DNA from 3 places in the Faunimonas sp. B44 genome. Region 2 is predicted to be linked to each of the others. Evidence: predicted binding sites of a transcription regulator. Region 2 holds the regulator's gene; each other region holds the start of a gene.

Region 1 (4,086 bases), on a different contig from region 2:
GATCGACTACAACGGCCACATGAACGTCGCCTACTACGTGCTGCTGTTCGATCGCGTCGTGGACCAGGCGTTCGCGACCATCGGGCTTGGCCCCGAATACGTCCGTGCGCGCGCGTTGTCCTATTTCACGGTCGAGCTGCACGTCTGCTATCTGCGCGAGCTCACCGCGCATGCGCCGGTGATCGGGACCGCCCAGCTCCTCGGCCATGACGACAAGCGCATGCGGCTCTACCTTGAGCTGACCCACGCTGAGGAGGGCTGGGTCGCCGCGTCGGCCGAGGAGCTCTTCCTCCACGTCGACCTCACGAGCCGACGGGCCGCGCCCTTTCCCGCCGATATCCGAGCTCGCCTGACGGCGATGCAGGCAGCGCACGCGGCGCTTCACTGGCCGGAGCGCGCTGGCCGGCCGATCCGCCTCGAACCCTGAGACGCGTTCCGCGCGGGCGTCCAGCCGCGACCAGGCGCGGAGCCTCAGCCTTACCGGATGGCCCAGGCGCCCACCAGCGGGCCCTCGGGGCCGGCTACCGGATCGGCTTCCGGCAGGGCGAGCTTCGCAATGGCGTGCTCGGCTTCCGGGATCGGGATGTCACCGGGACGGACGATCGCCCCGCTCTGCCCGGGAGGATAGGCTCCGACCACCGCGAAATCCGGGCTCGCAGCAGACAGCCGCCGGTGACCTGTTCCGGCCGGCAGCACGAGAACGTCGCCTGCCGTGAAATCCAGGGCGACGCCGGTTTCCCCTCCCAGGCCGATTTCCGCCGAGCCGGCGACGCAGCCGAGCACCTCGTGTCCGCTCACGTGGAAGTGCCAATAGTCGTAGAGGCCGTTCAGCCACCCGTTCCCCCAGCCGTTCCGGTGGAAGAGCGCCTGGCAAGCGCTCGGGCTCCGCAGGTCGGGAGCGAGCCCGCCGCGATAGCGGACGGCCGGAAGGGCACTGTTGGGAATCTCGCCCCACGGAGCGAGCCGGATCAGGTCTGCCGGCGATAGCCGTTCGCATTCCATTGCGTCCATGATGTCCCGAGCTCTCCGCGAGCATCCTTGCGTCAGAACGGCGCTTCCGCGGCTGTCGTTCCTCCCGCTCGTTTGCTCCGGCAGACGCTCCAAAGCAGCCGCGGCAAATTTTTTTCATGATTCGTGAACTGCAGGACGGAACTGAGCGCTTTGCCGGCTCTTATCCATGCAAATCGCATGGTGTCACGGCTAATGGCCGGGGCGCGGCGGTTTCACGGCTCGGATGTACCTGAGCGACACTGAGCAACAGAAAACAACTGCGGGAGATTGACATGACGAGCAGACTCCTGGCGGGCACCGCGATCGCCTGCCTCCTGGCCACCGGCGCGCTGGCGGCCGAGCCGGCCCATTCCGACTCCTCCTTCCAGATGGCGCAGGCCACCACGCCCCCGGCGGGCAGCGACACGGGCGGAGCGGCGACGATGCCTCCGGCCGGCGGAGCCGACACCTCCGCGCCGAGCGGCGACGCGGCGACCACCCCGCCGGCCGGCGGAGCCGATACGTCCGCGACCGGCGGCGCGAGCACGGCCGGCGGCGCGACCGACACCACAACGACCGACACGACGACGGGCGGCGCGACCGACACGACCACCACGACCGGCGGAATGGGCGGCGCGACCGACACGACCACGACCGACGCTGCGGGCGGCGCCAGCGACCCGGCCACCACCACCACCGGCGCGGCCGGCGGCGCGGCCGACACCACCACCACGACCGGCGGCATGGGTGGCGCGACCGACACGACGACCACCACGACCACCACGACGGATTCCCCGGCGACCGGCACCGACATGGCGACCTCGACGGGCGGCACCACGCCCATCGACAGCGCGTGGGTCACCGAGCAGGCCGAGAACCAGTGGCGCGCCAGCGACTATATGGGCAAGGACGTCTACAATCGCGAGGACGAGGACATCGGCGAAGTGACCGACCTCATCCTCGACGAGGAAGGCGGCATTTCGGCCATCGTCGTCGGCGTCGGCGGCTTCCTCGGCATCGGGCAGAAGAACGTCGCGATCGCCTACGACGCGGTCGAAATCCAGCGCGACGAGCAGCAGGAAGCCAAGCTCGTGGTGGACGGCAACAAGGACATGCTCGAGAACGCTCCGGAGTTCATCGACAAGGAGCAGCAGCGGCGTGAGGCCGACGCTGCCACCGGCGGCGCCGGCATGACCGGCGGCGGCATGACGGGCGGCGGCATGGGTTCGCCCAATCCGGCCGCTCCGGCGGGCGCAAACCCGCAATAATCGAGACGAAAGACTCCTCCCTTCGACCACTAGGGCCCGCAGAGATGCGGGCCCTTTTTCTTAGGCCGCGGCATTCGCCGCCGCACCTTCATTGCGTGCAGCCGACGCCGCCGCCATATGGGCGATCGGATGGCCGCGGACCGGCGCCCCTCGCAAGGTGCATCCCGTTGCCCTATTGTTCCGAAAAGGCGATTCGAAGCTCCATGTCCGAACCGGCCCGACGTTCCGATCCGACCCGGTCCGACTTGGCTCCTGCGCAAGGCGGGATTGCCGCGCGCGCGCTGGCCGCCCGCGGCACTCCCTATCTCGCCGGTCTCAATCCGGAGCAGCGCGAGGCCGTGGAGCAAACCGACGGGCCGCTGCTTGTCCTGGCCGGCGCAGGCACCGGCAAGACGCGGGTGCTCACGACGCGGATCGCCCACATCCTCTCGTCAAACCGCGCCTTCCCGTCCCAGATCCTCGCCGTCACCTTCACCAACAAGGCCGCCCGCGAGATGAAGACGCGGATCGCCGGCCTGATCGGTGAGGGCATGGCCGAGGGCATGCCCTGGCTGGGGACGTTCCATTCGATCGGCGTACGGATCCTGCGCCGCCACGCGGAACTCGTCGAGCTCCGCTCCGACTTCACCATTCTCGACACCGACGATCAGATCCGCCTCCTGAAGCAGATCCTCCAGGCCGCGAACATCGACGAGAAGCGCTGGCCGGCGCGCCAGCTCGCCACCGCGATCGACGGCTGGAAGAATCGCGGCCTTTCGCCCGAGAAGGTGCCGGACGGCGAGGCCTACGCCTACGCGAACGGCAAGGCGCGCGAACTCTATTCCGAGTACCAGAAGCGGCTGAAGACGCTGAATGCGGCCGATTTCGGCGACCTCCTGACCGAGTGCCTCCGCCTGTTCCGCGAGCGCCCGGACGTGCTCGCCGAATTCCAGCGGCGTTTCCGCTATCTGCTGGTCGACGAGTACCAGGACACGAACGTCGCCCAGTATCTCTGGCTGCGGCTCCTCGCGCAGGGCAACCGCAACATCTGCTGCGTCGGCGACGACGACCAGTCCATCTACGGCTGGCGCGGCGCGGAGGTGGACAACATCCTCCGCTTCGAGCGCGACTTCCCCGGCGCCAAGGTGATCCGGCTCGAACGGAACTACCGCTCCACGGGCCACATCCTCGCCGCCGCTTCGGGGCTGATCGCGCACAACGAGGAGCGGCTCGGCAAGACGCTCTTCACCGACACCGCCGATCCCGGCGAGAAGGTTGCCGTCACGTCGGCGTGGGACTCCTCGGAGGAAGCGCGCGCGATCGGGGAGGACATCGAGCGGCTGCAGCGGCAGGGGCATTCGCTCGACGAGATGGCGATCCTCGTGCGCGCCTCGTTCCAGATGCGCGAGTTCGAGGACCGCTTCGTCACGCTCGGCCTCAACTACCGCGTCATCGGCGGACCGCGCTTCTTCGAGCGGCTCGAGATCCGCGACGCGCTAGCCTATCTCCGCGCCACCGTGAACCCGGCCGACGACCTCGCCTTCGAGCGGATCGTCAATACGCCGAAGCGCGGGCTAGGCGCCGCCACCCTTCAGCTCATCCACGCCTATGCCAGGCGCCGCGGCATACCGCTGATGGCGGCGGCGGCCGAGCTCGTGCTGACCGAGGAGCTGAAGCCGAAGGCGCGGCAGGCGATCGGCGACCTGCTGCGCAGCTTCGAACGCTGGGCGTCGCTCATCCCGCACACGCCGCACACCGATCTCGCCGAAACCGTCCTCGAGGAATCCGGCTACACCGAAATGTGGCAGCTCGACCGTTCCGCCGAAGCGCCCGGGCGGCTCGAGAACCT
Region 2 (4,086 bases):
CGGATATCGCGGCGGCGCGGACGCAGCCGCCGTTCCCGGCCTCGGCGATGGACGGCTACGCCGTGCGCGCCGCCGATGTCGCCGTCGGAACGCCGCTTCGGGTGATCGGCGAATCGCGCGCCGGCCGGCGCTTCGAGGGAAACCTGGGTCCGCACCAGACGGTGCGCATCTACACCGGAGCGCCCGTTCCGCCGGGAGCCGACGCCATCCTGATCCAGGAAGACGCTGATCCTTCCGGAGACGGCGGCATCGTTCCGCGCGACACCGTCTCGCCCGGCCAGTTCGTCCGCCCCGCCGGGCTCGACTTCGCGGAAGGCGAGGTCCTCCTCCGCGCCGGCCGCCGCCTCGATCCCCGTGCCGTGGCGCTCTGCGCGGCGATGAGCCGGGCGGGCGTCCCGGTGCGGCGGCGGCCGCGGGTGGCGATCCTCTCGACGGGCGACGAGCTCGTCCCGCCGGACGCGGAGCCCGGGCCGGATCAGATTGTTTCCTCTAACAATTTCGGCTTGGCCGCACTGGTCCGGGAGGCCGGCGGCGAGGCGCTCGACCTCGGCATCGCGGCCGACGACCTCGACGCCATCGGACACGCCGCCGGACTCGCCGTCGACGCCGACATCCTGGTCGTCACCGGCGGCGCCTCGGTCGGCGACCACGACCTCGTGCAGCCGGCGCTCGTCGCCCGCGGCATGACCCTCGACTTCTGGAAGATCGCCATGCGGCCCGGCAAGCCGCTCATGGTCGGCAGCCTCGCCGGCATGCGCGTGCTCGGCCTGCCCGGCAACCCGGTCTCCACCATGGTCTGCGCCGAGATCTTCCTGCGCCCGCTCCTGAAGGCGATGCTCGGGCAGCCGCCGCAGGCGCCGGCGGAGGCCGCGATCCTCGGCGCCACCATGAAGGCGAACGACCGCCGCCAGGACTATGTCCGCGCGCGGCTGGAGCCAAGCGGCGGCCGGCTCGTCGCGGTGCCGTTCCCGCGCCAGGATTCCTCCATGCTGGCGACGCTCGCCGCCGCCGACGCGCTGATCGTCCGCCCGCCCTTCGCGCCGGCGGCCGCGGCGGGCGACGCGGTCGCCATCCTCCGCCTCGACCGCTGACGGCGGACTTGCGGAACAGGGCATGAACGACTAGTCTCCGTTCGTGATTTGTACGCGGGCCGCCCGCATCCCACGCCCAGGGGACACCGATGCTCACGAGAAAGCAGCTCGAGCTTCTGCTCTTCATCAACGAGCGCCTGAAGGAGAGCGGCGTCCCGCCCTCCTTCGACGAGATGAAGGACGCCCTCGACCTGAAGTCCAAGTCGGGCATCCACCGCCTCATCACCGCGCTCGAGGAGCGCGGCTTCATCCGCCGCCTGCCGAACCGCGCCCGCGCGCTCGAAGTCCTCAAGCTGCCCGAGGCGGTGCAGGCGGGGGCGGCGCGCCAGCGCGGCTTCCGGCCGAGCGTGATCGAGGGCCGGCTCGGCCGGGCGCCCGACGCCTCCGCCGCGCCGCCGCAGCCGCGGAGCGACGAGCCGCAGGGCGATGCGATCGGCATCCCGGTCATGGGCCGGATCGCGGCCGGCGTGCCGATCTCGGCCATCCAGAACCATACGAGCACGATCAGCCTGCCGCCCGACATGCTCGCCGGCGGCGAGCATTTCGCGCTCGAGGTGCGCGGCGATTCCATGATCGAGGCCGGCATCCACGACGGCGACGTGGTGGTGATCCGCAGGCAGGACACGGCGAATTCCGGCGACATCGTCGTCGCCCTCATCGACGACGAGGAGGCGACGCTGAAGCGGCTGCGCAAGAAGGGCGCCTCGATCGCGCTGGAGGCCGCCAACCCGGCGTACGAGACGCGCATCTTCGGCCCCGACCGCGTCCAGATCCAGGGCCGCCTCGCCGCCCTCCTCCGCCGGTATTGACGAGCGGGCAGGCTGCCGTTCCGGGAGAAGCGCTCCGGACATGGTCGCGTTCATGCGGGACCGGCGTCACCTGAACCGAGCGGTTCCGGGGCGGGTCGCGCTGCGATCGACTTGACCGTATGAGTGAACGGGAGGGTATTCACCGGGATCGACGGGCGGCCATGAGATCGTTCTTGATGCGGCGCGTCAGGAGAGGCGCGGCAGCGCGGGGGCGCTTCGGGACTTGCGCGCGCGCCGTCGTGTTCGCGGCGGCTGCACTGACTGCCAGCGTCGGGCACGCCGATCTCAGATACGAACTCATCGACTTGCCAGGGCTCCGCGCGCTGATGGTGTCTGGGCCCATCGATGCTTCCGACGATCTGGGCGTTTTTGCAGCAGAGGTGCGCCGCCGCGACCCCGAGGTCATCGTCTTCAACTCCCCCGGCGGCAGCGTGATGAAGGCGATGGAGCTTGGGCGGATGATACGGGTGTTCCGGCTGAACACCGTGCAGCCGAGGGCAGCGGACTGCGCGTCAGCCTGCGCCCTCGCCTTCCTTGGTGGTGTGAACCGGGCCGCCGAGCCCGGGGCTATCGGTGTCCACAAGTCGTCATTCAGCCATGGCGCCAGGCTCTCCGCCGCCGATGCCGTCTCATCCGTGCAGCAGCTTACCGCCGAAGTGATCGCGTACATCATCGAGATGGGCGCGGATCCGAGCCTGCTTCAGCTCTCACTCCGCTACGAAGCAAACGACATCCGATACCTCTCCATGAGCGAGATGCAGCAATATGGAATCGTATCGGGAGGTGCGCCTGGCTTCGCTGCGCGTCCGCCGAGATCGGACGATCCGGGTGCCGGGGGGCGGGGCGAGGAGTTGCAAGGCCGCGCGCGTTCGGGCCGCGTACGGCACCCGAAAGGGTTCGCCGAGGTGAAGGTCCGCCCGGACGACAAGGCTGCGGCGCGCGTTCAACTCGCCAACCACACGCCGATCAAGATCGTTGCCGACCAGAATCGATGGTACGAAGTCGATGCCAGCGGCGTTACCGGCTTCATGCATCATACCTGGGTCTTCGTGGATCAGTACGAGCAGGGTCCATTCGACTCGCGCTATATCCAGGTGAAGAGCTTCGACAACATTGCCCAGCTTCGGGACTATGCACGGCAGTCGCCATTCCCGTTGGCGGGGTACCTGGCGACGAACGGCTGGTATGCCGCGACTTTGGCGCAGCGGTTCGCGGCCGACAAGGCGGCTGCCATCCTGCGGGACCTCAAATCGGCCAGGCAGGTGCCACCCGATTCCATCATCACCTATGGAAACACCTACGTCCGAAAGGTCTGCTGCGACTAGCTGGTCGCGTGCTCGCGATTTGCATCCAGGTGGGGCACTCCACGCTCGAACGGCGCCATCGTTAGGCGCGCCTTCCCCGCTTCGCATTCTTCAACGCAGCGGATAGCACCTCGGGATCGTCGATGGCGTCCATTTCGACCACCACGCTCAGAACGTCGTTCATCCGCGTCTGCCATCGCGGTCCTGTCGCCTTGAAGGCGTCCACGATCCGTGGGTCAACGCGGATCTGCACGCGCTGCTTCAAGGGCTTGCTCTGCTGCGGGCCGCGCTGACCGGGCCGGCGCGCGGGGAGGATCCCGGCCAGGTCGGCGGGCAGCACCTCGCAGGCCGGCCGCATTGCGCGGAATGTCCTCAGTCTTGAACTCGCGGACTTCACCGCTCTCGTTCGTCAGTGGTTTGCTGCTCATACCGATGGCTCTCCTTCGCGTTCGCCTTGCGGAAGTTAATCACCCGGATGCCGCCCACGATCGGTGTGAAGCACAAGACATGTAGCCGACCGCCGAGGAAGCCCAGTGCCACGAATCAGCGCTCGCGGTAGTCACGACGGTCATCCGCGAAAGCCAGCTCAGTTCATATCAAAGGGTCAAACACCGATGAGGTTGAAGGTGTGCTCCCACGCAAACGGCATCCCGTTCCTGGAGATGCTGTATCAGCGGCACCACTGCTCGCCCGCGTCGCATACGCTTGGCCGTTTAGCGTCGGCGAAAATTGCGAAATCCTGTGGATCGCACGCCTGAGTTGATCTTGAGCGTATTTCCGAAGAGAATGGTCTTAGGGGGCACTGGATCAGAGATGATGTTAGCGGAGGGCCTGATGATGGACGAATTCCGGGACAAGTTAACCGCCTTCGCCCAACGCGCG
Region 3 (4,086 bases), on a different contig from region 2:
GCGCAGGTGCTTCAGTGTGTCGAGCAGGCGCGCATTGTCGCGCTGGTGGAGCCCGATCGAGGGCTCGTCGAGCACGTAGAGGACGCCGGTGAGCCCGGAGCCGATCTGGGAGGCGAGGCGGATGCGCTGGCTTTCGCCACCCGACAGCGTGCCCGATGCGCGCGACAGCGTCAGGTAATCGAGCCCGACATCATCGAGGAACGCGAGACGCTCGCGGATCTCCTTGAGAATCCGCGTCGCGATCTCGCGCTGCTTGTCGGTGAGCCGGCCCGGCAGCTCGCCGAACCAGGCGCGCGCGGCGCGGATCGACATGTCCGAGACCTGCCCGATGTGCAGCCCCGCGACCTTCACCGCCAGCGCTTCGGGCTTCAGCCGGTTGCCGCCGCAGGACGGGCAGGGCGCGGCCGACATGAAGCGGTCGATCTCCTCCCGCACCCAGGCCGAATCCGTCTCCTTCCAGCGCCGCTCGAGATTCGGGATGACGCCCTCGAAGGTCTTGTGCGTCTGGTAGGAGCGCAGCCCGTCGTCATAGGTGAACGTGACCTTCTCCTTCGTGCCGTAGAGCACGGCGCGGCGGGCCGTCTCCGGCAGGTCCGACCAGCGGTCGCTCACCTTGAACCCGAAATGGCGGCCGAGCGCCTCGAGCGTCTGGAGATAGTAGGGCGAGGACGACTTCGCCCAGGGCAGGACCGCGCCGGCGCGCAGCGTCATGTCCGGGTCGGGGACGACCAGGTCCGGGTCGATGCCCTGCTGCGTGCCGAGCCCGCCGCATTCGGGGCACGCCCCGAACGGATTGTTGAAGGAGAAGAGCCGCGGCTCGATCTCGGCGATCGTGAAGCCGGAAACCGGGCAGGCGAACTTCTCGGAGAAGAGCAGCCGGCGCGGCTCGCCGCGCTCGTCGCTCTCGTCGGCGAACTCCGCGATGGCAATCCCGTCGGCGAGCCCGAGCGCGGTTTCCAGCGAATCCGCCAGCCGCGCGCCGAGATCGGGACGCACCACGACGCGGTCCACGACGATGTCGATGTCGTGCTTCAGCTTCTTGTCGAGGGCGGGCGCGTCGGCGAGGTCGTGGAACACGCCGTCTATCCGGGCGCGCTGGAAACCCTTCTTCATGAACTCGGCGATGTCCTTGCGGTACTCGCCTTTGCGGCCGCGCACGACCGGGGCGAGGAGATAGAGCCGGGTGCCTTCCGGCAGTGCAAGGACCCGGTCGACCATCTCGCTGACGGTCTGGCTCTCGATCGGCAGGCCCGTCGCCGGGGAATGCGGCACGCCGATCCGCGCGAAGAGCAGCCGCATGTAGTCGTAGATCTCGGTGACCGTGCCGACCGTTGAGCGCGGGTTCCTCGACGTCGTCTTCTGCTCGATCGAGATCGCCGGCGAGAGGCCGTCGATCTGGTCGACGTCCGGCTTCTGCATCATCTCGAGGAACTGGCGGGCATAGGCGGAGAGCGATTCCACGTAGCGGCGCTGCCCCTCCGCGTAGATCGTGTCGAAGGCGAGCGACGACTTGCCCGAGCCGGAAAGGCCGGTCATCACGATCAGGCTGTCGCGCGGCAGGTCGAGGTCGACGTTCTTGAGATTGTGCTCGCGGGCGCCGCGGATGGCGATCGTCTTCAGCGGATCCGTCATGACCGTTCCGGATGAGGGTTGGTGCGGCGCGGCATCTCGGCCCGCCGGCCCTATCTAGTGTACCGGCTGCCGCCGCAAAAGGCCGTCGGCCGCATGGCGCCTAGTACGGCAGCGCGATGCCGCCGTCATCCGCGATCCTCCATTCCGGGTTGTGCGCAACTTCCCAGAGATGGTCGTCGGGATCGGCGAAATAGCCCGAATAGCCGCCCCATTCGGTCGCTTCCGGCGGCTTCAGGATCCGCGCGCCGGCGGCCTCGGCGTCGGCCATGACGGTATCCACCTCCGCCCGCTCCCGCGCATTGTAGGCGAGCGCGACGCCGCTGAAGCCTTCGCCTGCCGGCGCGAGGCGCGCGTCGGCCGCCAGCGCCTCCCGCGACCAGAGCGCCAGCACCAGGCCGTTCAGCTGGAAGAAGGCCACTTCGGCATGGCTGTTCGCCCGTCGCCATCCGAGCGCCTCGTAGAAGAGGAGCGATCGGGCGAGATCGGCGACGCCGAGGGTGACGAGGCTGAGACGTTGTTCCATGGGCATGCTCCCGGGGATCCGAACGGCTCGTCAGGGGTGGCGGCAATTCCCGATTGACGAGCGGATGCGAGCGAACATACAGTGAACGCATCGGCTCGGGCAAGCCCGCATTTGCAGATGCGGCCCGGTTGGAGGAAAAGCGTTGAGCGCGGGCCCGGGCCCGGAACGGGTGGAGAGGACCATGGCCGGAAGTGTGAACAAGGTGATCCTGATCGGCAATCTCGGTGCCGACCCCGAGATCCGGCGCACGCAGGACGGCCGGCCGATCGCCAATTTGCGGATAGCGACCTCGGAGAGCTGGCGCGACCGTGCGACGGGCGAGCAGCGCGAGAAGACGGAGTGGCACCGCGTCGTCATCTTCAACGAGGGGCTGTGCCGGATCGCCGAGCAATATCTGCGCAAGGGCTCGAAGGTCTATCTCGAGGGCCAGCTGCAGACCCGGAAGTGGCAGGACCAGTCCGGGCAGGACCGCTACAGCACGGAAGTCGTGCTGCAGGGCTTCAACAGCCAGCTGACGATGCTGGACGGCCGCGCCGGCGGCGGCGAGGCGGAGGACCGGTCGGGCCGGGGCGCCGATTTCGGCAGCTCCGCGCCGCTCGACCGGAACGCGCCCTCGGCCGGCTCCCGGGGCTCCTTCCGCGACGAAATGGACGACGAAATTCCGTTCTGATTTGGGGAGGCGGTTCGGCCGCACTGCTGCACCGGGCGAGGAGCAGGCGTCATGAGCGGATCCGGGTCAACGTTCAGGGCGGCGGCGCCCGATGACGCGGCCGCGCTCGCCGCTCTCGTGAATTTTGCGGGCGAGGGCCTGCCGCTCTACCTCTGGGGGCACATGGCGGAACCCGGCGAGGACCCCTGGGAGATCGGCCGCCGCCGGGCGCTGCGGGATGCCGGCAGCTTCTCCTACCGCAACGCAACGGTGGCGGACGTCGGCGGGACGGTGGCCGCGACCCTTATCGGCTACCGCCTGCCGGACGTGCCGGAACCGGTCGACTGGTCGGAGATGCCGGCCATGTTCGTGCCGCTCCAGCAGCTGGAGGACCTCGCGCCGGCAACCTGGTACGTGAACGTGCTCGCCACGATGCCGGAATTCCGCGGCCGTGGCCTCGGAACGCGTCTCCTGCGCCTTGCGGACGAGTTCGCCGCGGACACCGCCGCCAGGGGGCTCAGCCTTGTAGTCGCCGACGCCAACGCTGCCGCGCGCAGGCTCTACGGGCGATGCGGGTATCGGGAGGTCGCCGCAAGGCCGATGGTGAAAGAGGACTGGGCCGGTTCCGGCCGCGACTGGCTGCTGCTTGTGAAGGATCGCGGTTGAAGGCGCGCTGACGGCGTCCCGCGCCCCGCGCGGCGTCTCCGCCTCAGTGTGCTGCGCGGGCGAGCGACAGCATGCCGTCGGCGACGAACTGCACGGCGAGCGCGGCGAGGATGATCCCGAGGAGCCGCGTCAGCACGATCCGGCCCGTGGCGCCGAGCACCCGGTCGACCCGCTCCGCGACCAGGAAGACGGCATAGACCAGCGCGATGTTGACGGCGATGATCCCGATCAGGGCGCCGCGGCGGAGCGGCTCCGCGAAGGTGCCGCCGAGCAGGATGGTGGCGGAGATCGCGCCCGGCCCGGCGATGAGCGGAATGGCGAGCGGGAATACCGAGAGGTTCCGCATCTCGTCGATCGTGACCGCCCGCTCGGCGCTTCGTTCGTGGCGCTCCTGCCGCTTCTCGAAGATCATCTCGAAGGCGATGTAGAACAGGAGCAGGCCACCCGCCGTCCGGAAGGCGTGGATGGTGATGCCGAAGAGCCCCAGGATGGCGGTGCCGGCAAGTGCGAAGAGCACGAGGATCCCGAACGCGATGAGCGAGGCGCGCATCCCGATCTGCCGGCGTTCCTCGCGGACCATGCCGCTCGTCAGCGCGAGGAAGAGCGGCGCCAGCCC

The links. Region 2 encodes LexA, which represses DNA repair genes until DNA is damaged. Its sites were predicted from a motif close to TGTTCNNNNTGTGTTCNG; they were not measured.
Region 1: ACUN0C_RS10060 (ATP-dependent helicase) is a predicted target of LexA. The motif match lies at 2,424-2,441, and genes of this name have one in related genera.
Region 3: ACUN0C_RS05175 (single-stranded DNA-binding protein) is a predicted target of LexA. The motif match lies at 2,226-2,243, and genes of this name have one in related genera.

What each region holds. Positions count from the first base shown of each region.
Region 1 covers NZ_JBQYEX010000004.1:245,850-249,935, forward strand. The annotation lists gene ACUN0C_RS10045 (thioesterase family protein) at 1-427, shown strand, start outside; gene ACUN0C_RS10050 (hypothetical protein) at 478-1,011, opposite strand; gene ACUN0C_RS10055 (PRC-barrel domain-containing protein) at 1,284-2,258, shown strand; gene ACUN0C_RS10060 (ATP-dependent helicase) at 2,462-4,086, shown strand, end outside.
Region 2 covers NZ_JBQYEX010000018.1:4,914-8,999, reverse strand. The annotation lists gene ACUN0C_RS18230 (molybdopterin molybdotransferase MoeA) at 1-1,091, shown strand, start outside; gene lexA (transcriptional repressor LexA) at 1,181-1,900, shown strand; gene ACUN0C_RS18220 (SH3 domain-containing protein) at 2,074-3,225, shown strand; gene ACUN0C_RS18215 (BrnA antitoxin family protein) at 3,287-3,562, opposite strand; gene ACUN0C_RS18210 (type I restriction endonuclease) at 4,039-4,086, shown strand, end outside.
Region 3 covers NZ_JBQYEX010000002.1:409,321-413,406, reverse strand. The annotation lists gene uvrA (excinuclease ABC subunit UvrA) at 1-1,632, opposite strand, end outside; gene ACUN0C_RS05180 (VOC family protein) at 1,733-2,155, opposite strand; gene ACUN0C_RS05175 (single-stranded DNA-binding protein) at 2,337-2,825, shown strand; gene ACUN0C_RS05170 (GNAT family N-acetyltransferase) at 2,877-3,470, shown strand; gene ACUN0C_RS05165 (MarC family protein) at 3,514-4,086, opposite strand, start outside.